3 regions of the Exiguobacterium sp. UBA3968 genome follow, and region 2 is predicted to be linked to each of the others. Evidence: predicted binding sites of a transcription regulator. Region 2 holds the regulator's gene; each other region holds the start of a gene.

Region 1 (10,990 bases), on a different contig from region 2:
CTTTGCTGCCGTTGGACTCTGACGCTCATAGACGACGAATACTCGTTCAATCTCGGACTCCCAGACATTATTGCGACGTAGTAAATCCTTGATTGCTCCTGGCGTGGTCGACGATTGATTTAGACTGTTTCGTAAATCATGAATTTTAGAAGTAGAAAAGTAATACTGTTCGAGATAACGACTATCTTCATACAATAAAAGACCACGCACCGCATTGGCACGATCTCGGTTATGTTCAACCAACTGGTCCACTTGATTGATTAACGGTATGTCATGATCCTTCATTTGCTCTGTTATCGTTGCAATCGTCCGATAACCGGATAGGGCGTAAATGATTGGGATAGAAGCGAATAAACTGATCAAAAGGATCAGCAGAATACGCTGACGCCAAAGTGAGTGCATGCAATCATTCCTTTAAATAAATAGACATGTCATAAGCTTAACTACTATCGCAAAAAAAGTGAAGCCTGTCCATTTTTTGAATAGGGAGAAGAAAGTAAAAAAATCAGTATTCCTAATAAAAAAGCAGGAAAGCTGGTGCAATACGAGAAGCTGTTTTAAAGTAAACGAAATAGAAAAAGCACAGCTAGGCTGCGCTTGAGTTTAAAACGAATACGAATGTTCCTTATAATTCCCAAAAACAGTATGGATTTCTGAGAACGTAACGAACGCGTTAGGTTCGACAGAAGAAACGATTTCTTGCAAACGGACGATTTCATTATTTTGAACGACGACATAGACCATTTTCTTCGTTCGGTTGGAGTATCCTCCCCGTGCATCAAGGATCGTCACACCACGACCAAGTTCTTTTGTGATGACTTCATTTATTTCATCCGCCTTTTCGCAAATAATGATACATTGCTTAGAAGCGGAATAAAAACTGTAAACCGTTTGAAGAGCTTTGGCGCGAACGAAGCTCATGATAAGAGCATACATAACGTGTTTCAAATCGAAGACCCACCATACCAAGATATAGATGACAAGATCTTGCATCAGAAATATGCGAGGAAGTGGCCAATTATGAAAACGAGCAAAGAAAAACTTTCCAAGAATATCGAGTCCACCAGTCGATGCGCCACCAAAGAAAATCAATGCCATTGCAAGACCAGAGACTAGACCGGCAAAGATGGAGGCAACAAGCGGATCATTCAACGACTCGGGAACGATCTGAGTCGGAATCCAGTCGATTAAAAAAGAAGAGGCAACGACAATGATGCCAGATAAGAACATGAATCGCTTTCGTAAGAAACGGAAACCTAAAAGGAAAAGGGGAATGTTTAAGAGCAATTGGGTTAATCCGATTGGAGTGTGGAAAAGCTCTTGAATGACAAGCGTGATCCCCATGATACCACCTGATCCGATATCATTTGGAGATAGTAGTAAGCTGATGTACAGGGAATACAGCAACGTACCTATGATTAAAAAACTGATTTTTTCAACTCTCTTTTTCTGTGGGTGTGTTGTAGTCATGGCATTATGATGAGTGACCTCATGCTCCTCCTTCTGTGAGTATCTGCCTGCAAGAGTACGCCCATATGCATAAAATTTCAACCCTTCTTATGAAAAAAGATGAAAAAGGGTAAGTTTTTTTAGGAAGGTGATGAAAATGAAGAAAACATTCTTGATTATAGGCTGTATTTGTTTAGGCGTATTGGTGGGGATTCGTCTTTTTCAACAACCAGACGAAGAAAACCAACAATCTATTTGGCATGATGGTGATCTCGTAGCGAGACAAGTCGGTGCTTCCATGATGAATACGGTAGCTGTTCGCCAATTAGCTGAACAACTCCCGTTTTCATCAGAATTAAAACAGGTAGATGTCGAAGGAGAGTCGTTACGGCTCGCTTATGACGTCACAGGCAAAGAACGGCGTGCTTGGATCGGGACCGATACTGGTACATTACAAATGAATCAGGATTTCTTGAACGCTCGCTTATCAAAAGTACTTATGCATCATACGCTCGTTTTATTTTCGACGATTCCTGACTTGACCAATCTTGAAATTCACTATACCGATCCCTATTCGAAAGCTGATTTTAAGATAGATCGTAGCGCGTTCGACATCTATACACCATCTGACATCGAACGCGCTACGTCATCGTCTGGACGTTTTAATCGTGTCGTCATCGATGGATATGTGCTTGATGCCTCCAGACGACAAACCTTTTTCGAGCGTTTCGCATCAGGATTTTCGATTCAAACTAATTAATTGTATAAAGCAAGAAAAGGCATTTTTCACAATCTCGACACAATGATATCGTTTACATCTCGTTCTTTTATGAAAACGATAAAACAGGTCGATTCAAGACTTGAACATCTCTTAAGATGGAAGTATCATAATAAATGAATAAACATTGTGAAGTGTTGAACAAAAGAAAGAGAGGTTTCTACAATGAACGAGGTAGAAGCATTAGAAGGATTACGGAATAAAGCAATCAAGTCGACACGTATGCTACAACTGCGTCCTCTCGAATACTTAGTTCGTGCCATGTTAGCGGGAATATTCATTGGATTTGCAATCATTTTTACCTTAAAAGCAATTAATGGGCTGTATATGGCAGAATCACCTGTCGCGACACTTGTCGGTGGATTGACGTTCGGAGTGGCACTCGTCTTGATCGTTTATGGCGGTGCAGAACTGTTTACAGGGAATACGATGTATTTCACGACGGCAACGATGCGCGGCTATACAACGAAGATGGATACGATGAAAGTCTGGTTGATTTGTCTGATCGGAAATGGTCTTGGAGGATTAGCATTCGCACTACTCTTCTCTCAAACAGGTATCTTACAGGAACTTGGAATGAACAATTGGTTGTTTGCTGTATCGGAAACAAAAATTCATCATTCGACGTGGGAAATCTTTACTCGGGCAATCTTCTGTAACTGGATGGTCTGTTTAGCAATTTTCATTCCGAAGAACATGAAGAATGAGTTAGCGCAAATCATGATGATGATGGTACTTGTCGCAGTCTTCTTCGCATCAGGATTTGATCATGTCATCGCAAATATGGCATTGTTCTCTATCGCATTAATCGTGCCACATCCGGATACGATTACGTTTGCAGGAGCCATGCACAATCTTTTACCGGCTTTAGCTGGGAATATCATCGGTGGAGCAGTCTTCATGGGAATGATTTATACGTGGTTGAATAAAGAAAAACTAGAAATAGATGAATCACGTCAATCTACGGCACCGGTTCATATCGCTTCTAAACAAAATGCATAATGAAAAAGCAGCTGTCGCGACAGCTGCTTTTTCATTCATTCCATATGTTGAAAGCGATCAACATCTGCGGCGAGTTCTTCGTAAATCGTCTCGACGATTTGTGCGTCATCAAAGAGTCCGAGGACGTTATCGTCCGGTAAGGCGTCAACAGGAGACGTAAAGTACAGAACTGCCGTTAGCAATAATTGTTCTTGCTCCGCATGCATCTCGAATTTTTTCTGATAGAGGGCACGAAGCATTTCGAGTAGTTGTTTTAATTGGAAATAAAGGACGAGTTCTGCCTCGCGTTCGATATCAGAACTTTCCGTAGACGCGATATCTTGTGTCAGATGTGCGAGTCCGATTTCTGCTCGAATCAACAATTCTTGTTGTGCTTTTTCATCACCGACGAGATCGAGTGCCTGTCGGTGAAAATACGTATAAGCTGATTTAAAATCTCCGGGTGTGAATTCCATGATGATGCCTCCTTCTCTTCTCTTTCTAGTTTCGCCTTATTTCTTGCAAAATTGCAACTATTTCGTGAAAATAAAGATACAAGAAAGGGGATTACATAATGCCGACACAAGCAGAATTACAACAGTACGCGTCTTTAGCAGTGCGTACCGGGATCAATCTACAGCCAGGACAACAACTTGAGGTGCGAGCGGGAATCGAGAACTTACCACTTGTTCGCGAAATCACACGTGTAGCATATGAAGTAGGTGCTACGCAAGTATATGTACAATGGTCAGATGATGAGATGACGAAAATCCGTTATTTTGATGCACCAGAAGACTCGTTTGATACATTCCCGGATTGGTTAAAAGCACGTTACGATCAGCTTGCAGAAGAAAAAACAGCATTCTTATCGGTCGTCAGCGAAGATCCAGATTTATTAAATGGTGTTGATTCAAGTCGAATCGCGCGTGCGAATAAAGCAGCTGGTATTGCTCTCGCCAATTGGCGAAAGTTCGTCATGAGTGACAATGTCAGCTGGTGTGTCGTAGCAGCACCTTCTGAAAGCTGGGCGAAGAAAGTATTCCCTGATGCAGAAGAACCGATTGAGGAACTGTGGGCAGCTATTTTGAAGGCAACACGTGCTGATCAAGCGGATCCGGTTGCTGCATGGGCGGATCATGATCATAATCTGCGTTCAAAAGCGAAATTCCTGACAGAGAAGAAATACAAAACATTGCATTATAAAGCGCCAGGAACAGAGTTATCAATTGAATTACCAGAACGTCACGTTTGGTTAGGTGGCGGTGGTCCGAATGCAGATGGTGTTGATTTTATCGCGAATCTGCCGACTGAAGAAGTGTTCACATTACCGAAGAAGACAGGTGTTAACGGTCATGTCTCGAGTACGAAACCACTCAGCTACAGTGGTAACTTGATTGATGAATTTACTCTTTGGTTCGAGGACGGAAAAATCGTCAAAGCGGAAGCGAAACAGGGGCAAGAAGCATTGGATGATTTAATTTCACTCGATGAAGGTGCCCGGTATCTCGGAGAAGTCGCGCTCGTACCACATCGTTCTCCGATTTCTGATTCAGGTATTTTATTCTACAATACGTTGTTTGATGAGAATGCTTCGTGCCACTTAGCAATTGGTCGTGCGTACTCGACGTGTCTTGAAAATGGTCCCAGTCTTTCAGCGGAAGAACTAGAAGCACAAGGTGCGAACGACTCGATGACGCATGTCGACTTCATGATTGGATCCGCGGATCTATCAATTGAGGGAGAACTTGCGGACGGGACGCGTGAATCAGTCATGCGTGACGGAAACTGGTCGATCTAAACGAATAAAAAGGTGAGTCCGAATACTGGGCTCACCTTTTCTAATTAGATTATTATCATGCTTCTTCCCCAATGATTTTTACTTCTGTCTCAAGTAAAATACCGAATTTTTCTTGGACGGTTTCTTGTACATGGCGAATGAGTGCAATGTAGTCAGATGCTGATGCGTTTTCGACGTTGACGATAAAACCGGCGTGTTTCTTTGATACTTCAGCACCACCGATGCGTGTTCCTTGGAGTTCACTATCTTGAATCAATTTACCCGCAAAATAGCCTTCTGGACGTTTGAAGACACTACCACAAGAAGGATATTCGAGAGGCTGCTTTGTTTCTCGTTTATGCGTTAGATCATCCATGACTTCCTTGATCAATGCTGGATCACCCTCCGTCAAAGCAAATCGTCCTTCGAGAATGATGTATTCTTTCTTTGAGAAACAACTCGTCCGGTATCCCAGTTCGAGTTCATCATGCGAAATGTTCAACAGATCCCCTTGTCGTGTCAAAACAGTGGCGCTATGAAGGCAATCTTTGACTTCTCCACCGTAGGCGCCTGCATTCATGATCAACGCGCCACCAATCGTTCCCGGAATCCCGCAAGCGAATTCAAGACCACTCAGTTGATGCGCATACGCAACACGAGACGCCTCGATGATTGCTGCGCCACTTTGAGCGACGAGTTCATGTCCTTCGACCGAAATGTCGGTTAACTTTTCAAACGAAAGAACGATACCGCGAATACCGCCATCACGTACGACGAGATTCGATCCGTTCCCGAGCAATGTCAAAGGGATGCCTCGTTCGTAAGCATATCTTACGACAAAAGCCGTTTCTTCATAAGACGTTGGGATGATGAAGAGATCAGCGATTCCTCCCATTTTTGTATACGTATGATATTTTAAAGGTTCATTGATCAGTACAGATTCTTTTGAAATGCCTTCATATAGCCCTGTCATTACTTGTTCAGTCATCATGGTCTCAGTCCTTTTCATAAATTCCTATCCAGCGCTTATGCGCTCAAAATATATTTTAACATTAATTGTGCAGTCGTTGTTCAACATACTGTTCCCAAAATACCGACTTATGCCGGGAATTGCAAGCACTAGGGAGTGAATGTCATCGATTAGTAATGAAAAACATCGCACAGGTAGAATAATAGGGAAGAGGAATGAAGGGAAAAGAACTCGGGAAAAGAAACATATAGAAGGAGGCGATGAGGATGGAAAGTGAACGATTATGGATGCGACCATTCGAAGAAGCGGATTTCAGCTTTTACAAGTCACTTGTTCAAAATGAGCAAGTCATGCGCTATATCAATGGTGGCGTTGCTCTGAGTGAAGATGAGGCACGAGAATGGTTCGATCGACAATTGGAACGATACTCGGATGAACGACAAACTGGTTTTTTGCTGTTATTCAAAAAAGAAACGAATGAACCAATCGGTTTCGCTGGATTATTGATGCAGGAAGTGGATGGAAAAGAAGAATTAGAAGTCGGTTATTGGCTCGAACCGAAGCACTGGAAAGTCGGTTATGGTCGTGAAGCAGCGAAACGTCTAATGATGGAAGCGTTTAATCGAGGGCATGATCGAATCATCTCGATCATTCATCCCGATAATCGTTCTTCTCAAAATGTCGCTCGCGCAAACGGTCTGAACTGGGAAAAAGATACGATTTTTAAAGACATTCCGGTCACGATATATGCTGGACAATTATCACGACTTTGTCGTAACTAAAGAGGAGAGTTTTTATGTACGCATTCGCATTTGAGTCTTTTCATCACATGACACCCGATACGTTATATGCATTGTTGAAATTACGAATGGATATTTTCGTCGTTGAGCAGGAGTGTGCATATCCGGAACTAGATGATCAAGATCAACAAGCCACACACCTGATCGTACGTAACGAAAGCGGTCAAATCGTTGGATGTCTTCGGATATACAACCATCCGACAAAAGGATTAGCGATTGGCCGGGTTGCCGTTCATCGTACTCACCGATCAGTTGGATTGGCAAAACAAATGATGGAGAAAGCGATGGATTATTTGCAGGAAAAAGCTACGATCTACTTACAAGCGCAAGCGCACTTAGAAGGGTTTTACGGGTCATTTGGTTTCGAAACTGTATCCGAACCTTATTTAGAGGATGATATTCCACATGTAGATATGCAGTTTTACGCAAAGGATTCTAAAAAAGACTTCACGTCGTCGAAGGATAAACCGATGAATAAGTAGAATGAACTTTTCTCGGAGGTGGATCAGTCATGAAGAAAGTGCTGGTCATTTGCGCGCTTAGTTTAATCGGTATCCTCTCTTTAGGAGTCGGTATTTCGTATGCTCAATTGCAAGGGAATTACCGTGATTCTGAGCAAGAATTGATGACGATTTTAGAGCGACAACATGATTTATCGGCTTCCTCCTTTCTTGAAGTGCATGCCTCCTTTTCTTTACAGCATCGGCAAATCATACACGTCCGCCTTCGTGGCGAGCCTGCCATCACATACGAATTCATCCAACCAAAGGATGAAATCGAATATTATGGATCTGTCGGAACAAGTGTTGAAAAGACAGGGAAGCACGATGACGTCTTTCGAAATGCTCATCTAAAAGTCGGGGAAAAATAAAAAAATGGAGGATCTTCCGGAAACAACGGAAGATCCTCCATTTTTTGCTTTTAAGACGATCGGATATTGCGTACACTACGAAGAGATACTGGAATGAGGAGGTCGAGGGAATTATGTGGAAACCCTTTACGAAAAATCAATCAATTGCTCCGGCGTTGCAAGCCTTTCGGGAACTTGACGTTGAGATGTTTCGGACGCACGTTGCTCAACTGAACGATGCGGAACAACGTGCCTTACAATTCATTAAACGATCGCTAGAGCAGGATTCACCTGCTCATTTAGAACTAGCACTGGAGATGAAACAACCGTTCAGCGAAATCGATCGTCTGTTCCAAACGCTTGTCGCGTGTCAAAATCGTCAGCAGTTACTCGAGATGCTATTAGCGCACGGTCTTGACGTCAATCAAGTCTACACACTTGAGGGTCATCGCTCCATCGTCCGGCAGCCGCTTCACTTTCCTGTAGGTCTTTATGCGGCGCGTCATCCAGAGCTATGGACACTTGTCGCTACAAAATTGGACGTTACCTACACAATGCATCTTCAACGCAGTGATCAATTCATGGAGACGCATGAATTAAATCTGCTTGATCTCGTCTTATTACTTGATATCGAAGAAGAATTGACGATTCGAGTGCTGGATCAGCTGAGCGAATGCAAAGCGACCGTTGGGCTAGCAGAACGATTACAGCGCCCGACTTCACCGTTGTTGTTCAAAACAATTGAGGCAAATGCCTATCTTCCGACGTTCGTTTATGCGAAACATTACTTTCCATTCTATGCGTTGATTGGACGACAAACGACGCTCTTTCCATCTTTATTAAAACGTGTGATGCAAGAGCCTGTTGCATCTGAAATCTGTAAGGATGCCTTGCTTGCTTTCCATAACCATCATCCTGGACTTGCTATGACAATGGGAGACGTCTACATCGAACAGTTATTCGGGATGGGTCTGGTGCTTCGTGACGTGGGGCACGTTGATTTTAGAAAAATGGATGCGGAGTATGTGTTACCTGAATACAGAGAGGTCGTCGATCGGTTAAACGATTAACGGGGGATGATCTGTACTAAATGTATGCCAATAAGAGGTTAACTGGATATCGCAAAACATCGTGGGACGATATAGTCGTAATACGTCTTGCTGTGTTGAAAGAAAAAAGACTTCAAACGTTTGAATGTTCGAACGTCGTAGTTTTTCCTGAAACGTATGGAGTATGCGACTTCCGTAGCCTTGACGTCTCAGCCCAGGTAGACAGGTGATTTCAAGAAGACGAATGTTCGGACCGAGTTTTTGAAATAAGAGTGTACCAACGACCAATTGCTTATCATAGACTAAATAAGGAACAGCTTTTCGTCTGATTAACTTTTCTAAATCAGCAACACTGTGAGGGAAGAAGTGGGTGGATCCTTTGAGGGCATCGTTACGAAGAGCCAGATACGTATCTTGATTGCGTTCATGAACAGCTTTCAAACGCAATGTGGCAGGTTGTCCGTCTGATAATCCGATCAAACGAAATTGTTCGGCATATAAACTGTAGCCAAGCTCTTTCCAAATCGAGGTTACAGAAAGGTCATGTGGTGGAGAAACTTGTACGTGAATTTGTCGACACCCTTGCCGAAGGGCATGTGTGTGTAATGAAATGGCGAGACGACGGAAGGCTTGAATATCATGAAAAGCTCCGTTCGTTAAACGAACGACATCATGTACGACATGATAGCCAAGTGTCGCCTGGATCTGATCAGACTCGAGGTAAATCCATTGACACTCTTCAAGAGGCTGAAAAAATGAAACATCATACGGCTGTTGATGAGAATGTAGAAGTTGATGGACGTATCGTCTTTGAACATGAGACAATTGACCGTAATACACGATAGGCAAATTAAATTCCTCCTTTAAGAAAGTGAAGATGGTTGCATCTCACTTTTATTTTACAGGAAATAAAAGGTATTTATATCTTTTGTTTCAAATAAAAAGTAGATGGATTCCTGAAGATAAGAAAGAATCGAGGCAAAAATATCATGAAGTATTTTTGGATCATCATTGGGTTATCAGGATTTCTAATCAGTGCGGATACATTGACAGTAGAAGCACGTGATTACGATGAACCGGGCGTGAGTAGTTCGACGACGTATGGTAATTATGGAACGGAAGACCATATCATCGTTGATCGAAAAGAACCAATTTATGAAGGATTCGATTCACCAAACGATATGGCATTTTTATTTGCCTGTATTGCTTTACTGGCAACGGTTGGACTTGGAATCGTTAATGCTTCTGATTGAGATGAATCTGCTCTGAGCCACGAGAATACAAAAAAGCAAGTGACGCTGTCCGTCACTTGCTTTTTTGTATAGTATGAGTGGTTAGGAAGAGAAGGATCCTTAAAAATGAATACGTTTTTTACGTCCGACGCGCTCTATACGATCATGCTCTTGTTCTAGTCCAGCGCGCTCGAGGAGGTCGAGATAATAACGAAAAGGAGTCGAACGATGCGAAAAGTAAGGAATATATTCTGTGAACAGCATTGTCTCCGCTCGTTCTAAGGCTCGTAGGGAAATCAGGGCATGCAACTCTGCAAAGCGAATTTCTTGATAAGTGGATAAAGCATCTGCATCGATTCGGACATGTGACTGTAGTTTTTTTGCATGCACGTTCAAGCAATTGATATAGGCTTCTTGGTGTTCTGCTGTCTCACAGTGGGCAAGTACGGCAAGTAAAAGATCACTGCGTTCGGTATCAACGTCCATTGGAACTTTCAAGGCAGTATAGAGCGCGCGTTCCATCCAGTCGATGCCATGACTATCATTTTTATAATAACCGACTAATTCTTGAAAAAAATCGACTTGTGAGACTTTTAATAGTCGAAAAGGATCGTTACTTAAAAATAAAGGTTCTTCTCCGGCAGCTGACGAAAGAAGAAAGAAAAACTCCTCAAAGGCAATCTGGGTTCCATTTTTGCGATGTGCATAATGGCGTAAATGCTTCAGCAAACGTTTTGCGGTAATATACCAATTCTTTTGTTCGCGAAGCGGTACGATTGGGTTTGGCTCAAGGTACTGTAAGTCGTATGCCAATTGGATGAACCGATCTGTCTGTGCGATGGTTTGTTCGACGGTCGGTTGTTCCTGTTCTTTTTGCAAATCCTTATACTTCACGAACTGTGTCAACATGGCGTCAAACTCTTTCTCTTCGATGACTTGTCTCGGAAGTTGACGATAGATTTCGACGATGATATCGCGAAGGGTCGTATCGCCATACTGTTCCAATAAAAGACGTAGTTTCCGTATTCTCATGATCGACCTCCTTCGCCAAAAAAGCACAGTACAACACTATTCATTTCCCGCTTTTTTCATAAACCGAACCTC
Region 2 (10,990 bases):
AGCGGTGAGCGGTGAGACACTACCGTAATACGATAGGATCAACGGGTCAGTGAGTTCGACGAACAGTTGTGTCGTCAGGAGCGTACAGCATAGTCCAGAGAGTAGACTGACGAAAAGACCGCTCCATGTCTGGATGACAAGTCCGATCATGCAAGAAATCAGAAGGAACAAAGGAAGCGCAGCATTAAAGGCATCCGGGCGGATGAAGGTCGACACGTAGTCCGCATACATCGGAACGAAATAAAGAATACCGGATAACAGTCCTTGAATCAGGTTGATGAAAAAGCTTTTCGTTCGCATCAGTGTTGGTTCTCCCATCGTTCCATCAATTCGAGTAGATCGACATCGATCTGGTCCCGTTCCGCAGATAACGCTGTCGCTTTTGGAATATCATTAAAGACTTCCGGTTCGCAAAGCAACTGTTCGATTTCCGCTGAACGCTGTTCGAGCCGTTCAATATCTTGTTCGAGTTGTTCGATTTGCTGACGGCGTTTTTTTTCTTCTTTCTGTGCTTCTTTGTCGATCGTCTTCGATGCCGTGACTTTTACCGCTTTTGCCTCTTCGGCTTCAAGGCGAGCGATTTCTTCTTGTTCGGCCTTCTTCTCTGTGTAGTACGAATAATCGCCGAGGTATTCTGTCACACCAGCTTCACTCATCTCGATGACGCGTGTCGCGATCCGATCGATGAAGTACCGGTCATGGGAGACGAAGAGTAGCGTACCTTCATAGTCGACGAGAGCGTTCTCAAGGACCATCTTCGAATCAAGATCCAAGTGGTTCGTTGGCTCGTCAAGGATGAGGACGTTAGTCTTCCGGAGTTTCAGTTTTGCGAGCGCGAGACGTCCGCGTTCGCCACCAGACAATTCATGAACGATTTTGAAGACATCGTCGCCGCTGAACAGGAATTGTCCGAGCACAGAACGGACTTCTTGTTCGCGCATCAGTGGCCATTCGTTCCAAATCTCATCGATGACACGGTTCCGGTCATTGAGTTCCGCTTGCTCTTGATCGTAATACCCGATCGAGACGCCGGTGCCGAAACGGAAATCACCGAAGAGAGGACGTAAACGACCGACGAGGACTTTTAAGAGCGTCGACTTCCCGATTCCGTTCGGTCCGACGAGTGCCAGTGATTCACCGCGTTGCAAGCGGAACGTGATGTCTTTTGAGACAGCTTCTTCGTAACCGATTGCCAATTGATTGACTTGAAGAACGTCATTCCCGCTCTGTTTTTCGATTGGGAAGGACAGGACCGTACTGCGTTCATCTCCATCTGGTCGATCGAGCCGGTCGACCTTCTCGAGCCGTTTTCGAACGCTTTGAGCACGCTTTGTCGTCGTCGCCCGAGCGATGTTTCGTTGAATGAAGTCCTGCATCTTTGCGATTTCTTCTTGCTGCTGTTCGAACTGTTTCATTTCTTGATCGTACAATGCCGCTTTTTGCTCGAGGTACTTCGTATAGTTCCCCGTGAACTTACGACAGACATTACGAGAGAGCTCATAGACGACATTGACGACTTGATCGAGGAAGTACCGATCGTGCGAGACGATCAGAACGGCACCACGATAACCACCGAGGTAACTTTCAAGCCAAGCAAGCGTATCGATATCCAGGTGGTTTGTCGGCTCATCGAGAATGAGAAGCTCTGGTGCTTGCAGGAGCATCTTCGCTAAGGCGAGCCGTGTCCGTTGACCCCCGGACAATGTCTGAATCCGGCGCGAGTAATCATCCGGATAAAAGCGCATGCCGTGCAGGACGGAGCGGATATTCGCTTCGAACTGATAACCACCGGCTTCTGAGAAGTCGTGTTGCGCTTGATCATACGTCTTCAAGAGACGATCGTACGCGACCGGGTCGTTCAAAATGTGCTCCATGCCCATCTCGATTTCCATCCGGCGCAGTGTCCGTTCTTGTTCTTGCAGATGTTCAAAGACGGTCAGCATCTCGTTCCAGATCGTCTCATTCGATTCGAGACCACTGTCTTGCGCGAGATAGCCGATTTTGACATCTTTACCTTTCATGATATCGCCCGAGTCATGACTGAGTTCACCAGCGATGATTTTGAGCAAGGTTGATTTACCGGCACCATTTCGACCGACGAGCGCAATTCGGTCGCGCTCCTGTACTTCTAGTTTGATATTTTCTAAAATCGGCTCGACGCCGAATGATTTCGAGAGTTGGTTGACTTGTAAGAGTATCATTTCCATCCATCCTTCCACCTTTTAGTCTATCACGAACAAAAGCGCGAGGTCCTGCGGAATATATTATTTGTGACTCTATGTGAAGTGGTTTACAATCAAGGAGAGTAGAAAGCTTTTTGCAAAGATTTGGGTGCCACGATGGATGTGGCCGAAGGGGGAACTGCAGGATGAATGGACCAGACACAAAAATTCCACAAGCGACAGCAAAACGGTTGCCGCTATATTATCGTTTCATCCAAAGTTTATACAATTCAGGTAAGCTCCGCGTCTCTTCTGCTGAGTTAAGCGAGGCGGTGAAGGTTGATTCAGCAACGATTCGTCGCGACTTTTCCTACTTTGGGGCACTAGGGAAGAAGGGGTATGGATATAACGTTCAACATCTCTTAACGTTTTTCCGGAAAACCTTGAATCAAGATGAGGTGACGAATGTCGCCTTGATCGGGGTCGGTCATCTCGGAACAGCGTTTGCAAATTATAACTTTTTAAAGAATAATAGTACTCGGATAGTCGTTGCGTTTGATGCGGACGAAGAGAAGGTCGGAACAACGACGCATGACGTTCCAATCTATCATGTTTCGGACATGAAAGAACAAATCGAAGCGAATCAGGTCGATGTCGCCATCTTGACGGTTCCATCCCAGTTCGCACAGTCAGTAGCGGATGAGTTAGTCGAGTATGGTGTGACAGGCATTCTGAACTTCACGCCTGCACGGTTGAACGTGCCAGCGAGCGTTCGGGTTCATCACATCGATTTATCGATCGAGTTGCAGTCGTTAGTTTATTTCATGAAGCATTATTCGCAATCAGCTGAAGGAGTGAAATCATAATGGAAAACCTTATCCCGCTCACGCTAGGTATCGGACCTGCGAGTATCGGATTAATCGCTGTCGTCGCGTTGATCATCTTCGGACCGAAGAAGTTACCGGAATTCGGTCGTGCTGCCGGTCAAACATTGAAAGAGTTCAAGAATGCCACGAACGGCATCATGGACGACGATAAAAAGGACGAACCGAAAGAGAAGTGATTGAATCATGACGGTTGATCAAGAACAAAGCATGACGTCGCACCTAGACGAACTGCGTAAGCGGATTGTCTGGTCGCTCCTCATCGTCGTCGTCCTGTTCGCTGTCGCATTTCCGCTCGTCCGACCGCTCGTCCGTTTTCTGCAAGCGGACTTAAAAGAGCTCGGTATCGGATTAAATGCCTTCAACGTCGCCGATCCTTTAATGTTGTATTTGAATCTTGCGTTCATCATCGCGCTGATTTTAGCGTCACCGTTCTGGATGTATCAACTGTGGGCATTCGTCCGACCAGGGCTTTATGAAAAGGAACAAAAAGCAACACTGACATATATTCCAGTCATCTTCTTTCTATTTTTGGCTGGTGTAGCCTTCTCGTATTTCTGGTTGCTTCCTTTCTTGCTCGAAGTCTCAACGGATCTCGGGAAAGAATTGGGGATCGAGCAAGTCATCGGGGTCGAAAACTACTTCAGTTTCTTGATCCGGTTGACGATGCCGTTTGGTCTTCTCTTCCAATTGCCGGTCGTGACGATGTTCCTGACACGTCTTGGTCTTGTGACGCCATATTTCATGCGAAAGAATCGGAAATATGCGTATTTCGCGCTGTTCGTCGTTGCGGCATTGATCGCACCGCCGGACGTGACGTCACACTTGATGATCTCAGTGCCGTTGTTCGTTCTCTATGAAATCAGTATCTTGATTTCTGCGCGGACGTATAAAAAGGTCTTGATCCTCGAGCAACAGGCAGAGCTTGAACGACAGGCGGATTTGATGCGTGAATTGAATAAATGAATCGTGAATTCCTTCCAGCAATTTCGGGAGGAATTCTTTTTTATGAAAGCGTTATGTTTATATTGATAAAGCAGTTAGCGATGCGTATACTAAAGATAATTCATGGGGGCTTAGCTCAGCTGGGAGAGCGTTTGGCTGGCAGCCAAAAGGTCGTCGGTTCGATCCCGATAGTCTCCACCAAGTGCATACGTTCAACTCCTCGAGTGCTCGAGGAGTTTTTTTTATGTTCCCAGTTAAATTCCTTCCAAATATAAAATGTCACCAAAAAGAAATAAATTAAAAAAATAGACAAATATAAATTGTTTATTTCCATTAACTTCATTAAACTAAAAATACAGAATTTTCTTTAAACTGTTTTATTAGTATTACTACTATGGTTTTACAGAAAAGGGGAAACGAACGCATGAAGAAGAAGATTGCACTTATGGCAGCCGTCTTAATGACGTCTTCCAATCTAGTCAGTGCGCAAGGTGCACTGTCCTCGCAAGACAAAGCGACGGGTCAAAAACCGCAGGCGCTCTCACTGAAGAAATCGGGGCAAGAAAAGAACTACAAACAATCGGATAAAGTCCGAGTCGTCATCGAGATGGAACAAAAACCGGCGATTCAAATCGCCCAATCTCAAAACAAGCGGTATAGCACATTGAGTAATGCCGAAAAGGAATCGATCAAGGATCGACTCGTCAGCGTCCAAAAATCAGTCAAGTCAGCTATCGCTAAAAAGGCGATTCCTGTTACATATAAAGAAAGCTTCACAACCGTCATCAACGGATTCAGTGGTGAAGTGAAGTTCGGTGACATCGAAGATATCAAACAACTCGAAGGAGTCAAAAGTGTACATATCGCGCACGAATATGCGCGCCCAACCGTCGATAAAGGTGCCAAGCCAGACATGCTGTACAGCAAGGACATGGTCAATGCGAAGGAAACGTGGCAGGACTATGGCTTCAAAGGGGAAGGAACCGTCGTCGCGGTCATCGATACGGGGATTGATCCATCGCACAAGGACATGGTCTTGAGTCCAGAGACAAAGGTGGATTTAACCTCTTCGAAGGTCGAGAGTGCGAAAGAAACAAAAGGCTTAAAAGGAAAGTACTTCACGGAAAAAGTACCGTACGGCTATAACTATGCCGATCACGACAGCGAAATCCGTGACTTAGGTGCGGGGGCATCGATGCACGGGATGCACGTCGCAGGTACGGTCGGAGCAAACGGGGATGAAGCGAACGGCGGCATTAAAGGGGTCGCTCCAGAAACACAGCTCCTTGCGATGAAGGTCTTCGGTAACGATCCAGGGATGCCATCGACATTTAGTGATATCTACATCAAAGCAATCGATGATGCCATCGCACTTGGAGCGGACGTCATCAACATGAGCCTGGGTTCGACGGCATCGTTCGTCAACGCAGATGATCCGGAGCAACGCGCGATCGTCAACGCGATGAACAACGGTATCTTGTGTGCGATCTCTGCTGGTAACTCGGCGTTTGCAGGTCATGGTGCGGGTAATCCATATACAGCAAACCCGGATATCGGTGTCGTTGGTGCACCAGGATTGACGAGCCAGGCGCTCCAAGTCGCGTCACTCGAAAATACGAAATTGACGCTTGAAGGCATGGCGCTGACGATTGACGGTCAGGATGCCGGTTATTTGGCATACCAAAAACAAGATTCGCCGAATCCGATTGCCGTCTTCGATAAAGAGAAGAAGGATGTCGTGTATGTCGGTGACGGTCAAGCTTCGAACTATGAAGGTAAAGACGTCAAAGGGAAAGTCGTCTTCGTCGTGCGGACAGGTGATTTTAACTACAGCATGATTCAAGCAGAAGCTGAGAAGCAAGGCGCAGCAGGTGTCATCGTCCGTGGTAAAGTCGATCATGGGGATTACGTCAGCATGGCGCTCAACAATCCGACGATTCCACTCGTGACGCTTAGCATCGCGGACGGGAATGATCTCGAAGCAAAAGCAAAAGAAGGCAAGGCAATCGCAGTGACATTTGACGGAAAAGCGGTCTCAACCGATAACCCGGTCGCAGGACAAATGTCTGACTTCACGTCATGGGGTGTCACGCCAAGCCTCGACTTCAAGCCGGAAATCACGGCACCAGGTGGGAAAATCTATTCGACGCTTAATGATAACGAGTATGGCGTCATGAGCGGTACATCGATGGCAGCACCACACGTCGCTGGTGGAACAGCACTCGTCATGCAACGGATTGCGAAGGACTTCAAAGTCACTGGTGCAACACGCGTTAAACTCGCCAAAAACATCTTGATGAATACATCGCGTCCGCAACTCGATCAAGGAAAATACAACGCACAATTGAAAACAGGCAACTTCTACTCCCCACGTCGTGAGGGAGCTGGACTGATGGATCTTCGTGCTGCGATGAAGACACCAGTCGTCATCACAGAGACAAAGTCAGGTGAAGGCAAGGCATCCTTGAAGGAAGTCGGCGAGAAGTTCACATTCACGCTTGATTTAAAAAACTACAGCAATGAAAAAGTGACGTATAAGCTAGCGGGAACGGTTCAATCAGATCTCGGTGCAAAAGGATCGAACTTCCTTGAAGCAAATGGAATCTTCAAAAAAGGAACGATCGGTACGGTAGATGCCAACACAGGCACATACCCGATCTCATTTGCAGTCGGCTCGAAGAAAGCGAGTTCAGTCTCGATTAATCCGAAGAGCTCAACGAAAGTCAGCGTGTCCGTCGATTTGAAGAACACGACTGACTGGGCGAACGAGCTTCCGCTTGAACAAGTCTTTAAAAACGGCTACTTCGTCGAAGGATTCGTCGGTCTGATCGATACGAAGAGCAAAAATCCAGAACTGACAGTTCCTTATGTTGGATTCAAAGGAAAATGGGATCAAGCTCCGATTTTAGATGCACCATTGTACGATAAAAACAACACGTTCTACGGATTGACAGGTCTAGCGACTGAAGTGAAGGATGATTTCGAATTCCTTGGTACGAATGCCGCTGGAAAAGTTGTCGCGAACAAAGTCTCGTTCTCACCGAACAACGACGGTAGCGCAGATGAAGCTTTCCCGATCATCTCATTCCTTCGCAATGCGAAAAAAGTCGAGTATTCGATTCTTGACCGGAATAAAACAACACTTCAGAAGCTTGATATGCAAACGGACGTCGTCAAGAACTACTATGATAGCGGTTCAGAGGACGGCTACACACCAGTCACAAGCGCTGCTTGGGACGGAACGATCAACGGGAAACCGGTCAAAGATGGTCTTTACTACTACAAAGTCAAATCGGTGATCGATTATCCGAACGCAAAATGGCAGACGAATCTCTTCCCAGTCTATGTCGATACGAAAAAGCCAGCAGCTACTGTGAAATGGGATGCTGCGAAATCAACACTTTCATGGACAGCAGGCGACCAAGGAACAGGAGTTGCGTCATACGATATCCTCGTCAATGGCAAAAGTGTCTTAAAGCAACCACTTGCCGCAACAGAAAAAGCGTACACGTTGACGGATCTGCCGGAGCGCGCGAAGATTGCCTTCGTCGTCAAAGACTATGCTGGAAACAGTGTGAAAAAAGACGTCAACACGACAGGCGTTGATAAAGCCGTACCAAATGTTCAAATCGATACACCGGTCGCTCTTGGTCTTGCAACATCAAAAGTCATCAACACTGCGGGTCATGTCTCTGATGAGTCAGGTATCAAATCGTTTAAGATCAACGGCAAAGCCGTTAAACTACGTTTTGATGCTGCCCAACAAAACTATGCGTTCAGCCATGACGTGACGTACACGACGGATGGCGTCAAGTCATTCAAGGTCGAAGCATACGATGGAAAAGGGAATCGTGTGGCGTTCAACCGTCAAGTCATCATCGACACAGAATTACCAACGATTCGCGTCACAGCACCAAAAACCGTCTCAAGTAAAACAAAAACAGCTGAGATGAAGATCGTACTTCGCGATAACTACAGCGAATTACGCTTCGACTTCAATGGTAGCGCGGAATACCGCCGGACGTTCAAAGAACCGTACGTCATGAAAGCCTTCAAAAAGACGATCACGAAAAAAGTGACGCTCAAAAAAGGAAAAAACACGTACAACTTGAAACTGAAGGATCTGGGTGGACACGTCGTTACGAAAACAGTCGTCATCACGAAAAAATAAGTTAACAATGAATAAGCCAGGCGGAAATCCGTCTGGCTTTTCGTTGTGTGTCGAAGCGCCTTGAAGGGTTTATGAGACGAGTGGAGGGGGAAATTTAAGAGCAGAAACAATTAGAGGGGGAACGACCATGAATCCGTTTACGACATTAATCGCCTTCATCGTGGGGTGTCTCGTCTTATATCTCGGTATCCGTGACAAAAATGGCTGGCTAATCGGTGTCGCGTTGATACCGCTCGCGATCGTTGCTTATAGTGTCATCTATCTGATCATCCAGGTCAGTGCATAGTCTCTAATGAAAGATGTCTTGTCCGAAGCGACAAGACATCTTTTTTTTGAAAAATCGCACTACAGGTGAAACCGATACAGTAAAATGTAAGTATATGACAGTATAGAGAGGTGGGAGATCATGGAACACGTACATACACAAACGGAAGCATTAGCGACGTTATACGAAGAGATGCACCAAAAGACAAAGACCGGCATGTGGGTCATGCTTGCGGCATTCTTAGCACTCAGTAACACACTTGAGATGCCAGTTTATGCGATGATCGTCCCATTATTGTATTTTGGCTATGACATGCTCGTACAACGCAAGCGGTTCGCGCTTGTCGCGAAATATTCATCAAAGGCATCAGCAAAACGGCTCTATCAGGTGCATGTCTTGATCGGGATCTTACAATACGGAGCGCTTGCCGGTTTGATTGTCTGGGCAGCCGATCGCCCGCACATGTCCTTCTTGATCGGACTCGTCATCGTCGTCATCCCGTTCTACTGGATTTGTCGAAAAACGCTAGAGTTCGTCTCACGAAAGATCGATCCAACGTATGTGACGGAAAAAGAAATTCATCAAGCTCGCTAAAGGAGAAGGTACTATGCAAACGGCTCGTGAAGAACGCCTACAAAAACTTGCCCTCGCGTACCGGGACGTCGAATGGCTCGGTACACGCTGGTATTGGAACATGTTTCTATTCATAACAGTCGGTATCTTAATTGAATGGACGGATCTCCCGATGCTGATTTTGACGATTCCAGCCGTTTTTCTCGCCTCCGATTTTCGCTACCAACTAAAAAAACGAAAAATTTTAGACGGCTACATCTCAAAAGCGCAGGTCCGTCGCCAATTTTTACTCCGCATTGGTAGTCACGTCCTGCTGTACGCCGTCTTGACGGTCGTCATCACCCAGACGATCGAGAGACCGTTCTGGCAGATGCTTCTAGCAATTTTTGCGATTTTAACACCACTTTATTTCATCAGCGAATGGATCATCCGACGTGACGGAGCGCGCGATCCCGATTATATCAGTGACGTTGAGGTAGCCCGCTTCGTCAGACAGAAAGGAACATCGCAATGGAACACCTATTCGAGCGACAAGCACGTCTGAACCTATTGGTACGTCCTGTGCGTTCCGTCGCCTATTTCTTTTTGGTCCCTGGATTGATTTTTGCGGTACCTGCTTGGTTTATGCCGACAATTACATCCGTCTTTCTTCAGATCATGCTCTTTTGTCTTTGCGCGACAGCAGTCTCTCGAGAAATTGTCCGTCTACGGCTCATGAAGTCATATTTAACACCAACTATGTATCAACAAACCGTTCAAAAGGTCGCTCGTCTGACAATCATCGGGTATGTCGTTGCATGGCTGATCGCCGTCGTCATGCTGTCGATTCCAAGTGCTCCTGGTTATTTATTCGTCGTCTTCCTTTTTTGGATTGGTGGGTTTAGTCTTGGTGTCACTCGAATGAATCGGTTAGCCAAACAAATCGATCCAGCCTACGTCTCGATGGGGGAAATCGAACGTGCGTGGTGGAAACGGTAAAGCAAAAAATCCGCATCAATCAGCGAAAGACGCTGTTTGATGCGGATTTTTGATTATTTCTTCAACAAGAGATAGATAAAATAAGGTGCTCCGATTAAGGCGACGACGATTCCAGCTGGCACGCCGTCCGGTCCCGCAATGTTGCGTCCGATCGTATCAGCGAACGCAAGCAACCATCCGCCGAGCAAAAGGGCAATCGGCAAGAAGAACTGATGCCGTGGTCCAACGAGCGCGCGGGCGATATGTGGCGCCATCAGACCGATGAAGGAAATCCCACCCGTGACGGAGACGGCAGCAGCGGCAAGTGCGACGGCTGTCAACAAGAGTTGGATCCGTTCTTTTTCAAGCGCGACGCCGACACCGATTGCGACCGGTTCATTCAAGGCAAGGAGATTGAGTTTATTCGCCTTATAGAACGTCAGCGGAATCAAGACGAGTAGCCACGGTAAGAGTGAGTAGACGAAGATCCAGTCCGTCCCCCAGATGTTACCAGCGAGCCACTTAGCGATGAAGTCGACCTTTTCACGACGCGTCGACGAAATCAGAATGACCATGATTCCGGAAAGCGCCATCGAGAAGCCAACACCAGTCAAAATCAAGCGAATCGGTTGCAGTCCTTGCACACGGTCGTATGAGAATAGATAAATCGCCATCGCGGTCACGAGTGCACCGAGAAAGGCAGCGATCGGTAACAGATAAATGAATGATCCGACATCGACCGGGAAGTACAGGAAAAACAAGGCGACGGCGACACCAGCTCCGGTATTGATGCCGATGATACCAGGATCAGCGAGTTCATTGCGCGTGATCCCTTGGAGGATCGAACCGGATAAAGCGAGTGCCATTCCTGCCATGACGGTGATGAGCAGTCGTGGTAAGCGGAGCGAATAGAGGACGAACTCCTCTTTGAACGAGCCGTTTCCAAGTAACGTCGGCAACAAACGATCATAGGATAGGGAAGCAGGTCCGAGACCGATGCTGACGACGAGTGTTGCGATCAATAGTGCCAGTA
Region 3 (10,990 bases), on a different contig from region 2:
TCACTCATCCGGTTTCCAATCGTATCAAAACCGGCAAATCGAATTCGCGCTCGGTTTCAAGAATGAGCAGATGCTAAAAGTTTATGCACATGATGAAACCCTCTATCCGATGATGCTCGAAGACTTGAAGACACCAAGCATCTACGATGAAACGATCCGGGCGATGGCGCGCCATGGGCTACCGATCGACGCGTCCGTCCTTGAGCGTGATGTCACGGAAGACTGGACGCCGAATGCAAGTGTCGAGGCCGCTTGGGCAAGCGTCTATCGTGATGTCGAGCGGTACTGGGATCTGTATGAACTCGGTGAAAAACTACTGGATATCGGGAGCCAGCAACAGATGTGGCGCTTTAACCATATGAGTACCGTCGAACGGATCATCGGACAAAAGCCAGGAACGGGCGGTTCGTCTGGTGTCAGTTATCTACGGCGTGTGCTCGACCACCGGTTCTTCCCGGAACTGTGGTCGGTCCGCACGACATTATGAGGAGGATGAAACGATGACACGATGGATTGATGTTTCACAACCACTTGATCGTCACGTCACGACGTGGCCGGGGGATACACCGTTTGAAGCCACATTGACATGGAATAAGGCAGACACCGGTTCCGTTAACGTCGGCAAAGTTACGATGAGTCTGCATACCGGTACCCATGTCGACGCGCCGTTTCATTTTGATGATGCTGGACAAAAAATCATCGACCTGGATCCAGACCTCTATATCGGACATGCGCGTGTCATTTACTTACCAGGTCGTACAGAAATCACAGCCGCTGATTTAGATGGCTTTGAGCTAAATGACGTCCAGCGCTTGATCATCAAAACGGATGGTTGGATCGACAAATCGACTTTCCCAGAGACGATTCCTGTGTTGACACCAAGTCTTGCTGAACGTCTCGGAGAACTCGGGATTTCGCTGATTGGTCTTGACTTACCAAGCGTCGATGCGATTGATAGCAAGGAAATGGCAGCCCATCACGCACTGGCACAGCATGGAATCCATATCCTCGAAGGACTCGTCCTCGATGCGATCACGCCTGGTGATTACCACTTGAATGCCGTCCCGCTCCCGCTCGTCGACGGCGATGGTAGTCCCGTTCGCGCCTTACTTCGTCCATACTAAAAAATCCGTCCAGCAGCCTCTCTGCTGGACGGATTTTTTACTGATGTAGTGGTTCGAATAAACTGGCTTCGATCTGACGAATGACATGTCCGAGAACTGCAAGTGACGAATCGACCTCAAATCCTTGGTCTAGTGAATGATTCGCTCCTTCGATAACATCGATCATTAATTGTGATGTCCGACACGTTTCAAGTGCTGCCTCATCATAAAACTTATCGGCCGTGCCAATGACGATCAGTCCAGCTTGCGTCGATGTGGCGATTTGTTCAACCACTTCATTTAGGACGGGTGTTAAGAAAACGAAGCGCGCTGTCTGTAGACTCGGCTTAGCAAGTAACGCGGCAAGTGGAATCGTGCCTAACGATTTTGCGATAAACTGAACGTTTTCGTATGGATGCTTTGCCAGCACTTCCGAGACGACAGCGTCAACCCGGCGCGTCATGCAGGCATTTGATTCAGCGTCTGACATTGAAAATAGATCTTCTGTCACATAGTGAATGCAGATGACATCGATGCCTCGCGCGAGTAATGCCATTCGACTGTAGTAAAAGTATGGATGGTCGTATACGTACGATGCTCCCGAAATCAAGAAGCAGACCTGTTTGGATCCCATTTGAAAATGATCATATGAAACGGTCGTCTGATCGACGACGATGGATGATTGTTTGATATCCATGAAACCCCTCCACGTTTTTTCTAGACTTTACCATTTCAGAGGTGGACTGTCATGTCTTTTCAGTTCTTCCAAGCTAAATAAAAAAGGCAATGAACCTTACTTGATTCATTGCCTTTCATACTTTTTATCCAATCGGAGCAAACACCGACTGCTCGACTTGTTTTAACTCATAAAACGCCCCTTGTCGTGTCATCAATTCGGCATACGTTCCGACTTCGATGACGTGACCCTGATCCATGACGATGATTTGATCCATCGCTTCAAGACCTGCTAAGCGGTGGCTGACGAGGACAAGTGTCGCATCCGTTGCTCGCGCAAACAGTCGCTTGAGAATCATCTGTTCCGTCAAAGCATCAACGGATGACGTCGGTTCGTCAAGCAAGTAAAGCGATGCTTCTCGCAAGAGCACGCGGGCAATCGCTAGCCGCTGTTTTTCTCCTCCGGATAAGTTCTCTCCTTTTTCAAACACACGATCACTCAACTCGAATGTCGTTAATCCGACATCATCGAGTGCTTGTCGCATCGCTTCGTCCGTCGTTGCTTCGTTTGCGAGAAGTAGATTATCACGAAGTGTTCCATAAAAGTAGTGATTTTGTTGCAGGACGACATTCGCGTGCTGCCAGAGTCCTTCCGGATCAACCGTCTGACTGTCCTGTCCAGCAATCGTTAATCCGTCCGTCGGATACATCCGTAACATCAATTGAAGTAACGTTGATTTCCCGGAACCACTCGCTCCGACGATCGCCGTCTTCTTACCAGCCGGAATCGAGACAGTGACGTCACGTAAGACTGGACGGGGTGCATCAGGAAACGTAAACGTCAGCGCATTCGTTTCAAAGGATGGTGCCTGATCGAGGACGAACGGAGCGTACGTCGGCTCCTCTTGCTCAGTCACGACTTCATCGAGTCGTTTCGCAGCATGGCGGCTATCTTCAAAAAAGCCGGGTAAGATCGCCATCGGTGCCGCATTTTCAAAGACGGTCAGCGATGTCATGACGAGTAAAGCGAGGAAAACTCCCTCGAGTTGTCCGCTTGCGACGAGATAGGCACCCACACCGAGGACAAGCCAAGAGATGATCAACGTCACCATCGTATTTAAGGCCAGGTTCGAGACAGCGTGTAAACCATTACGTTTCTCTTCCTCGACATACCGTTTCGCGACGGCATTCAAGTCCTGTTCCTTTTGATCGAGCTGTTGGTAAATCTTCAAATCACGATAGCCTTGGAATAACTCTGTCACTTCTGTCGACAAGTCACCACGTCGAACACGGACTGAACGGGCGAAGCGTTGTTCACGATACGCGAACCATCCCGGAATCAAGAAACCGGTCAGAATTAAACCAAGCAACAGAATCCCGGCAATCGTCCATGAGAAGAAACTGACGAAAAAAATCGTACAGAAGAAAACGAGCAGTAACACGATCGGTGGATAGAGGACACGTAAGAACGTATTTTGTAGACTCTCGACATCCCCGACGATCCGCGCAAGTAAGTCACCACTGCGGTACTTACCAAAAATCCCTGGCGCAAGCGGCTCGAGACGACGGTAAAATGACGTTCGGATGTCACTAAGAATCGTAAACGTCGCCCGGTGCGAATAGTAACGTTCCGCATACCGACTGACGGCGCGCGTCAGACTCGACACTTTTTGCAGGGCGATCAAGACGGCGAGTGTCTGGATCGGTGGCAACAAGGCTGCCTTTGAAATCAGGTAACCACTTGCTGCGAATAAACCGACCGCTGTCACACCGGCGAGGACACCGAAGAAGATCGACCAGGCGATATCGCGTTTTTGATGCACCATCAACCGAAAGACTCCTAATAATTCCTTCATCGTGTTTCCTCCCCTCTCTGGACGCTACGCATCCGCGCATATTCCGAATCGCGACCAAGCAATTCATCATGGGTGCCACGATCGACGATTCGTCCGCCGTCGAGAACGACGATTTGATCCGATCGTTCAATCGTATGCAAACGGTGCGCGACAGTGATGACCGTTGCCGATTGTCCGAGTTGCTCAATCGCTTGTTGGAGCAGTCGCTCCGTTTTGACATCAAGTCCAGTCGTCGGTTCATCAAAGACGACGACGTTCGGGCGTTTCAAGAACGCTCGTGCTAACGCAACACGCTGTTTTTCGCCACCCGATAGACCGCGTCCACCTTCTCCGATCACCGTGTCGATCCCTTCAGGCAACGTCGCAATCAACTCCTCGAGCCCTGCCGCCTGCGCCGCTTCGAAAGTCTCTTCCGGCGTCGCTTGACGAAGCTCACCAATCGCGATGTTTTCTGCCAGTGTTCCGGCATACAGATACGGATGTTGAGAAATGTAGCTCAACTGACGAAACCAGCTTGTTTCCTCCACCTGACCGCGCTCGGTTCCGTCGAGTAGAATCCGTCCTTCTTGTGGATCCGCGAGTCCGGCAATCAACTGCAAGACGGTCGATTTACCGGCCCCACTGCGACCGATTAACGCTACCTTTTGATACGGCTCAATCGTAAGCCCGATATCTTGCAAGGCAAAACGTCCTTCTTGGTACGTAAAGCCGACTTCATCCAAGACGATTTGTGGTGGACGATTCATCGTGAGTTCCGATTGACCGAATGCAACAGGACGATCGTCTGCCGTCAATTCGGCTGCGATCTGTTTCGCTGCTGCCACACTACCGCGTCCCGTGTGGAAAGCAGCCCCCATCTCTTTTAAGGCAAGATAGTATTCTGGTGCCAACACGAGCATCAAGAACGCTGGGATAAAGGTGATGCTTTGAAACAGAATCAAACGCAGACTAACTTCAAGTGCAATCATTCCCATGCTGAGCATCGAGATGAACTCAAGCATCAATGACGACAAGAAGGCGAGCTTCAAGACCGTTAATGTCGCATCTCGGAAATCGAGACTGCTTTTTTCGATGACGTCACGCTGTCGTTTCGCGCGACCGAATAACTTCAACGTCGTCAGTCCTTGTAACGTATCGAGGAACGTTCCTGAGAATGCCGTCATCTTCTCGAGTTGAGCATCGGCCCGCTTTTGCGTCATGATGCCGATGATGATGTAAAACAACGGAATGAACGGCGCCGTGATCATCATGACAAGACCCGTGATCCAGTCATAGCTGAATGCCGCAATCAAGACCATCAAGGGAACGATCGTCGTCTGGACGACTTTCGGCAAATATTGACTATAGTAGCTGTCCATCTCGTCTACTGCATCGAGCAAGACACTGACCTTCTGTCCCGCTTGCCCTTGTAGCATCATCTCGACTGAGCGACTCGTATATTTCGCAACGAGTGCTTCCCGAAGCGCCTGCTTCATGTGTGCCGATAACGTCGTACCAAGACGACCGTTCCAATACGTCACGGCGACTCGGAGCAACAACATACCGAGAACGGTGAGTAGTAACGGAATGACAGCTTCAAACGGTTGTTCTTTTAGGAAAATGCGATCGACCGTCAACACGATGCCGTATGACTGACCGACGACCGCGACCCCCATTAAGAAAGCCGCAATGATGAATTGAATGAGAATACTACGTGGAATCTGGACGATTCCTTTTAATGGATTCATATACAAACGTCCTTTCACAAAGTGTGAACGACTTTTAGTGAATATTTTCACATATCGTACATTTAGTATACCGAATCCGGAACGGGGATGCCATGCAGATGCTGTCGAAAAGGTGTGACGGTTTTGTGAGAGCATATCATTCGACAATTTTTCATCATCGAACTATTATGGATATACATTATCCACGTTTAACGAAAGGAGTCTTTCTATGCAAATGAAAACAGGAGTCGAGCAATCCGTTTATGCGATGTTGCTCTTAACCTTCCTGCCGGAGCGCGCCGTTTTGTCCGGTGAGTTCATTAGTCAGCAACTCGGTGCTTCACCGACCTATTTCCAAAAGCTCTTACGAAAACTCGTTCAGGCGGATCTGTTGTATTCCGTACCTGGTGTCAAAGGGGGCTTTCGCTTGCGACGTCCGGCAGAAGAAATTCAAATCTTCGATGTCTATCAAGCCATTGAGGGCAAACAGACATTGTACGCGTCAAGTGGTGTCTTTGAAGATTTGATGGGGATTCAGGAACAGGAGATCGGTCTGCTCTCGAATCTGATGACAGAGGCAGAAGATGCTTGGCAATCGACGTTGAAGCGCGAATCAATCGGCTCGATCCGTCAAGCAATCGATACCTCCTGTCCACCGGAACATTTAGAACGGTTGCATGCGTTAATCACAGACCGGATGATGACACTTTAATGAACAGAAAGAGGTTTTTACTATGGTATTGAATCGTTATTTCGACTTATTCGACGCGTCACGCACGGACGCACAAGCGTTCGAGGATCTCGTTTCCTTGTTTACGACAGACATCACGTTCGTTCTGAACGGACAACCAAAGCACGGCATCGACGCCTGGAAACAATTCGTCCGTCATGTGTTCACGGCGAATCAGGATATTAAGCACATGTACGCCGGCTGGGAAGAAACAACACCAGGAACGTATGAAACACGCTGGGCAGTTTGCGGAAAACGGGCAGACGGTAGCGTCTTCACGCAAGACGGAAAAGATATCGCACGTCTTAATGAAAACGGACGGATCACTTACCTGGAGAACGTTCCAGATGATCCGACGATGTTCCGTTCATAAGATTGCTTTTAAATAGCGAAAGAGGCTGACTCAAAAAAGAATGACGCGTCTTTTCACGTCCTTTCCTCAGGCGAGACACAAGCCAGTTTTCCTGCTTCATTCAAGCAGGAAAGCGGGTCTTATTTGTCTCTGGCAGCGCATAATGCGCTTTTTCCTGTAGGAGTGACGTGTGACGTGTCATTCTTTTTTTTACGAAATAAGGGTGGCAGATCATCATTCTGCCACCCTTATCTTTGTAGAGGACGACATGTGAGTCAGCCCCTTTTTGGTATTTAACGTTTCAGTACAAGCCGTTTCAATAAATAGCCCGTGATGACGAGTAACGACGCAATCGCAATATAGACCATGTAGACCAACAAGTTTGGCGCAAATCGTGACACGATGTACGTCAATACGACGACAGCCGTATACAGCAACAAAAATAGACTGATGTGCTTCAACTTCGACACTCCCCTTTGAATCCTTATCTCTTCTTTACGGAAACGACTGGAAAATGTTTCAAAAGGTATGTCTTTACTTCGTTTTATAGATTCTTCGCTTTGAATGTGTCTCCACCTTCGATCGTGCCGTTATCAAAGCCTTTTTGGAACCAACGCTCTCGTTGCGCCGATGTGCCGTGAGTGAAACTTTCCGGTACGACATATCCTTGTCCTTTCTCTTGTAACGTATCGTCCCCAACAGCATTGGCTGCTGTCAACGCTTCTTCAAGATCGCCTTCTTCGAGCAAGTTTTCTCCTTGCGCGTGATGCGCCCATACGCCGGCATAATAATCTGCCTGTAGCTCGAATCGAACGAGGTATTTATTGAACTTCTCCTCACTCATTTGCTTTCGAAGTGGCATGATCTCATCCGATTTTCCAAGTAACGTCTGGACATGATGCCCTACTTCATGCGCAATGACATACGCCATCGCAAAATCGCCCGGTGCTCCGTATTTCGTCTGCAGTTCATCATAAAAGCTTAAATCAATGTATAATTTCTGATCACCGGGACAGTAAAAGGGACCGACGGACTTCCCTGCTTGTCCGCAAGCCGAACTAACTTGATCCGTATATAAGACGAGTGTCGGTTTTTTATAGGTCTTACCATCTTCTTTAAATTCTTTCGTCCAGACTCGTTCCGTATCGGCCAAGACGACGGAGACGAAGTCCGCTGCTTCTTTTTCCTGCGCTGTTTCCTCATACGTCGTATTTTGCTGATCCCCACCGGTTAAGTCTCCGAGTAGTTCAGTTGGATTACCACCCATCAAAGTGATGACGATCAGCAGGATGATCCCGACACCACCGCCGATACCGGCGATTCCTTTCCCACCCATTCCCCGCCGGTCCTCGACGTTCGAACTCCGTTCTCTTCCCTTCCATTTCATGCGCTTTCCTCCTACCCGTTTCGTTATTGTTCTTTACCCAAAAGCTTTTATACGTAACGCTTCAGGACATCATGGATGAAACAGAAGTCTATTGATTTGATGCATTTTCTAGGAATATCCTTCTACTGTAGAGAAGATTAGTAGCAGAACCGATCTTTCGGATCAAATTTTTTCTACGCAAAGGAGGTACGACATGAAACCTCATCTACTTTTTTTATCTTGGCGTGATGCTCGACATCCACAAGCCGGAGAAGCTGAAACTTTTATTCATGAAATGTTGCGGCGTGTCAGTACTACCTACCGAGTTACCCATTTGTCTGTCTCATTCAAGGGCGGATCACCGACGGAGTATCGAGATGGTATCACTTACCTCCGTTATGGTACGACAGCTTCTCTTATTCCATATGCACTTTATTATTACTGGTCTTATGCTAAAACGATTGATTTAGTTCTGGATCATTTGAATGGGTTTCATTTCTTCACACCACTTTATGTTCCACGTCATAAACGAACTTTATTTCTTTATCAATTGATTCGTGAGCGTTGGTCGACGACACTTGTTTTTCCTTTTTCAAAGCTTGGCGAATGGACAGAGACTCGACGGTTAAGCTGGTATAAAGATAGTCATGCCTTGACTGTCAGCCCCTCTGTTGTAGATGAACTACAAAGTGCTGGTTTTACTAACAGTCATATCACGATGTTGCCGCCAGGACTTTCCTTTTCCCCGTGGTCTGAACAGGAATGGGAGTTAAAAGAACATGTTCCAACCTTTCTATATATCAACCGTCTGAACGAAAAAGAACTTCAAGATACGATTGGGGCATTCCTCATGGTCCAACGTGAGTTTCCTGAGACACGCCTCTGGCTGATTGGTATTCGTAACAGCTCTCATCTTTTGCAATACCTTACACTTCCCCTTCCTAAAGAAGTGAAGGATGCTATCACATATTACGATTCAGTCACTGAAACAGAAACGCGCCGCATGATGAGTCGTGCCACCGCTCTCCTTTTCCCTTCCATACGGGAAGGCGTAGGTTTTTCTATTATTGAAGCGGCGGCGGTCGGAACACCATCCATCGTATACGATGCTCCTGGTGTCCGAGACGCCGTTCAGTACGGCATGACAGGCTACATGGCTAAAAACAAAACACCTGGTGCACTCGCTGCCGAAATGCGAGCTTGCTTCCGAGATTCAGAGGAGTACGAAGCCATTCGCATCTCCGCTCATCATTTTGCACGGGCAATGGATTGGCAACAGACTGATCTTAAATTTCAAGAATGGCTGAGACGAGTACTTCTTGATACAAAATAAAGGGAAACTTCAAACGGTCTGACTTCTCCCAACAAGTAGAGAGAAGCCAGACCGTTTAAGTCAATCTTCATACTTTTTATTCTGTTCAAGGTTTTGGAGGATGTGTTCTGGATCAACGCGTTTCGTATAATCGGACGGCACTTCTACGAAACGAATCACACCATTCGTATCAATGATAAACGTCGCCGGTTTCGGTAACTGCCAATCCTCATTTCCATTGTGCTTCGCTACATCGAGTCCCGATGCTTTGTAAATCTCAATCAAATAAGCTGGCAGGTCAAACACGAGATCAAATTGACGGGATACATGTAAATCAACGTCACTTAAGACAGGGAAACTTAACGCATTCTTGTTTGCTGTCTGTTCAGCAAAATCAGGTGTCTCTGGACTGATCGCAACGACGGTCGCTCCCTGAGCACGAATTCGGTCGATTTCCCGTTCATACGCGCGAAGTTCGAGATTGCAGTATGGACACCAGCCACCCCTGTAGAATGTTAAGATGACAGGACCTTGCTCGAGTAATGTCTCGATCGCCACAGACTTGCCAGATACATCGGGTAACGTAAAGTGTGGAATCGTATCACCGACACCTAGACCTTTAGCGATACCAGAAGCAGCCAGCTCAGCTGTCGCTTCCGCCATCAACCGTTGTTTCTCAGCAGGTGCCTTTTGTCGGAATTCCGATTGATACTGTTTGATTTCTTCGAGTAATCGTGTCATGTGTTCTCCCCCTTTATTGCTGTATAGAATAACAGGGAGATTACTCGTTTGTCTCTTCTGACGACTCTTCTGCCTTCTTCCGGAATCGTTTCACGAACCCCATCAGTTGTTCCGGTGTCAGCTCGAGCTTATTCTCATAGACATATTTCGTTCCATATCCAAGTGCAAGGGTGGCGGTCGAAGCAACGCCCGCGGCAATGACGGCACCATACCCCGGAACGAGCTTCGCCATTTGCCGAAAGGCGGTTTTTCCGGAGTTTCCGACGATCGTCACGACAAGCAACTCCTTCGCACTCTCCTTGGATAACTGTCGTTCGTACAGATTCGATAACTTGAGCATCAAGCCGATTTGAATTGAAGTCAATGGAATGATATCAGCTCCCGGGAACGGGACGGCACCAATCGCACCTGCGGCTGTTCCGGCACCGACGATCCAGTTGTTGGCAATCTTCCCGCGAACGGTTGGATCCATCTGGCGAACGAACACATTATCCTTGTCGAACTTTTTTAAGATGTCGAGGACCTCCCGACGGAGCCGATCAATGTTCGTTCCTTCTCGTGCTGATACGGGAATGATTTTGGGTCCTGGTAGTTTTTCTGCAATATGCTGAACGATCGTGTCGACATCATCCGTCGCATCCATCTTCGTAACGACGATCAAGACATTTTGGTTATGTTGATAGATCTTACGGAAGTTTTTCGTCTCCGTCTCAGATAAGACGGTACCTGCCGCATTTAAAAAATAAAGGATGACATCGGCACTTTGATAGTACGTCCACGTCGCTTCCGAGTTCTGTGTATTGGCATCATTCAATCCTGGTGTATCGACGAAGATGACTTTATCTTCCGGATGCTGCCTTACTTGATCAATCCGGACCGTTTCACCCGGACGCGCTCCGACCGTTGCGACTTCACGACCAAGAATCGCGTTCAAGGTCGAAGATTTTCCCGCATTGACATCTCCGATCAAGGCAACCGTCACGTCCTGCTCCAGCGATTGATTGAAATCCCGTCGCTCCGATTCAAACGACTGATCAAAGATTTCCTCCAGTTTGCGTTTCCGTTTTTGCTGATTGGTCTCAAGTCCTTCACCAAAAAAATCATCCATCGTGATCCCTCCCCCTTCTTCTGTTGTCTGTCTTTTCCCAT

The links. The regulator Rex, encoded in region 2, represses fermentation and respiration genes when NADH is low (regulators of the CRP and FNR family bind a similar motif). The targets are predictions, from matches to a motif close to TTGTGAAATATTTCACAA.
Region 1: the regulator Rex is predicted to act here: its motif matches at 2,355-2,372, upstream of B3S86_RS14495 (formate/nitrite transporter family protein).
Region 3: the regulator Rex is predicted to act here: its motif matches at 5,397-5,414, upstream of cydD (thiol reductant ABC exporter subunit CydD).

The regions. Positions count from the first base shown of each region.
Region 1 is NZ_DGCW01000008.1:105,858-116,847, reverse strand. It holds gene B3S86_RS14510 (CHASE3 domain-containing protein) at 1-402, opposite strand, end outside; gene B3S86_RS14505 (YitT family protein) at 604-1,470, opposite strand; gene B3S86_RS14500 (hypothetical protein) at 1,607-2,209, shown strand; gene B3S86_RS14495 (formate/nitrite transporter family protein) at 2,393-3,229, shown strand; gene B3S86_RS14490 (YkvA family protein) at 3,265-3,684, opposite strand; gene B3S86_RS14485 (aminopeptidase) at 3,783-5,006, shown strand; gene murB (UDP-N-acetylmuramate dehydrogenase) at 5,062-5,976, opposite strand; gene B3S86_RS14475 (GNAT family N-acetyltransferase) at 6,222-6,737, shown strand; gene B3S86_RS14470 (GNAT family N-acetyltransferase) at 6,752-7,237, shown strand; gene B3S86_RS14465 (hypothetical protein) at 7,267-7,626, shown strand; gene B3S86_RS14460 (hypothetical protein) at 7,740-8,675, shown strand; gene B3S86_RS14455 (GNAT family N-acetyltransferase) at 8,664-9,494, opposite strand; gene B3S86_RS14450 (hypothetical protein) at 9,644-9,907, shown strand; gene B3S86_RS14445 (hypothetical protein) at 10,007-10,918, opposite strand.
Region 2 is NZ_DGCW01000005.1:2,103,820-2,114,809, reverse strand. It holds gene B3S86_RS12580 (hypothetical protein) at 1-300, opposite strand, end outside; gene B3S86_RS12575 (ATP-binding cassette domain-containing protein) at 300-2,201, opposite strand; gene B3S86_RS12570 (redox-sensing transcriptional repressor Rex) at 2,369-3,028, shown strand; gene B3S86_RS12565 (twin-arginine translocase TatA/TatE family subunit) at 3,028-3,225, shown strand; gene tatC (twin-arginine translocase subunit TatC) at 3,233-4,012, shown strand; tRNA gene B3S86_RS12555 (tRNA-Ala) at 4,117-4,192, shown strand; gene B3S86_RS12550 (S8 family serine peptidase) at 4,416-8,162, shown strand; gene B3S86_RS12545 (hypothetical protein) at 8,290-8,448, shown strand; gene B3S86_RS12540 (hypothetical protein) at 8,569-9,021, shown strand; gene B3S86_RS12535 (hypothetical protein) at 9,035-9,544, shown strand; gene B3S86_RS12530 (hypothetical protein) at 9,511-9,978, shown strand; gene B3S86_RS12525 (FecCD family ABC transporter permease) at 10,032-10,990, opposite strand, start outside.
Region 3 is NZ_DGCW01000004.1:249,946-260,935, forward strand. It holds gene kynA (tryptophan 2,3-dioxygenase) at 1-487, shown strand, start outside; gene kynB (arylformamidase) at 501-1,124, shown strand; gene B3S86_RS01440 (cyclase) at 1,162-1,800, opposite strand; gene cydC (thiol reductant ABC exporter subunit CydC) at 1,925-3,634, opposite strand; gene cydD (thiol reductant ABC exporter subunit CydD) at 3,631-5,361, opposite strand; gene B3S86_RS01455 (Rrf2 family transcriptional regulator) at 5,570-6,052, shown strand; gene B3S86_RS01460 (nuclear transport factor 2 family protein) at 6,075-6,443, shown strand; gene B3S86_RS01465 (hypothetical protein) at 6,716-6,883, opposite strand; gene ypfJ (KPN_02809 family neutral zinc metallopeptidase) at 6,967-7,809, opposite strand; gene B3S86_RS01475 (glycosyltransferase family 4 protein) at 8,003-9,121, shown strand; gene B3S86_RS01480 (peroxiredoxin-like family protein) at 9,182-9,841, opposite strand; gene B3S86_RS01485 (YcjF family protein) at 9,882-10,949, opposite strand.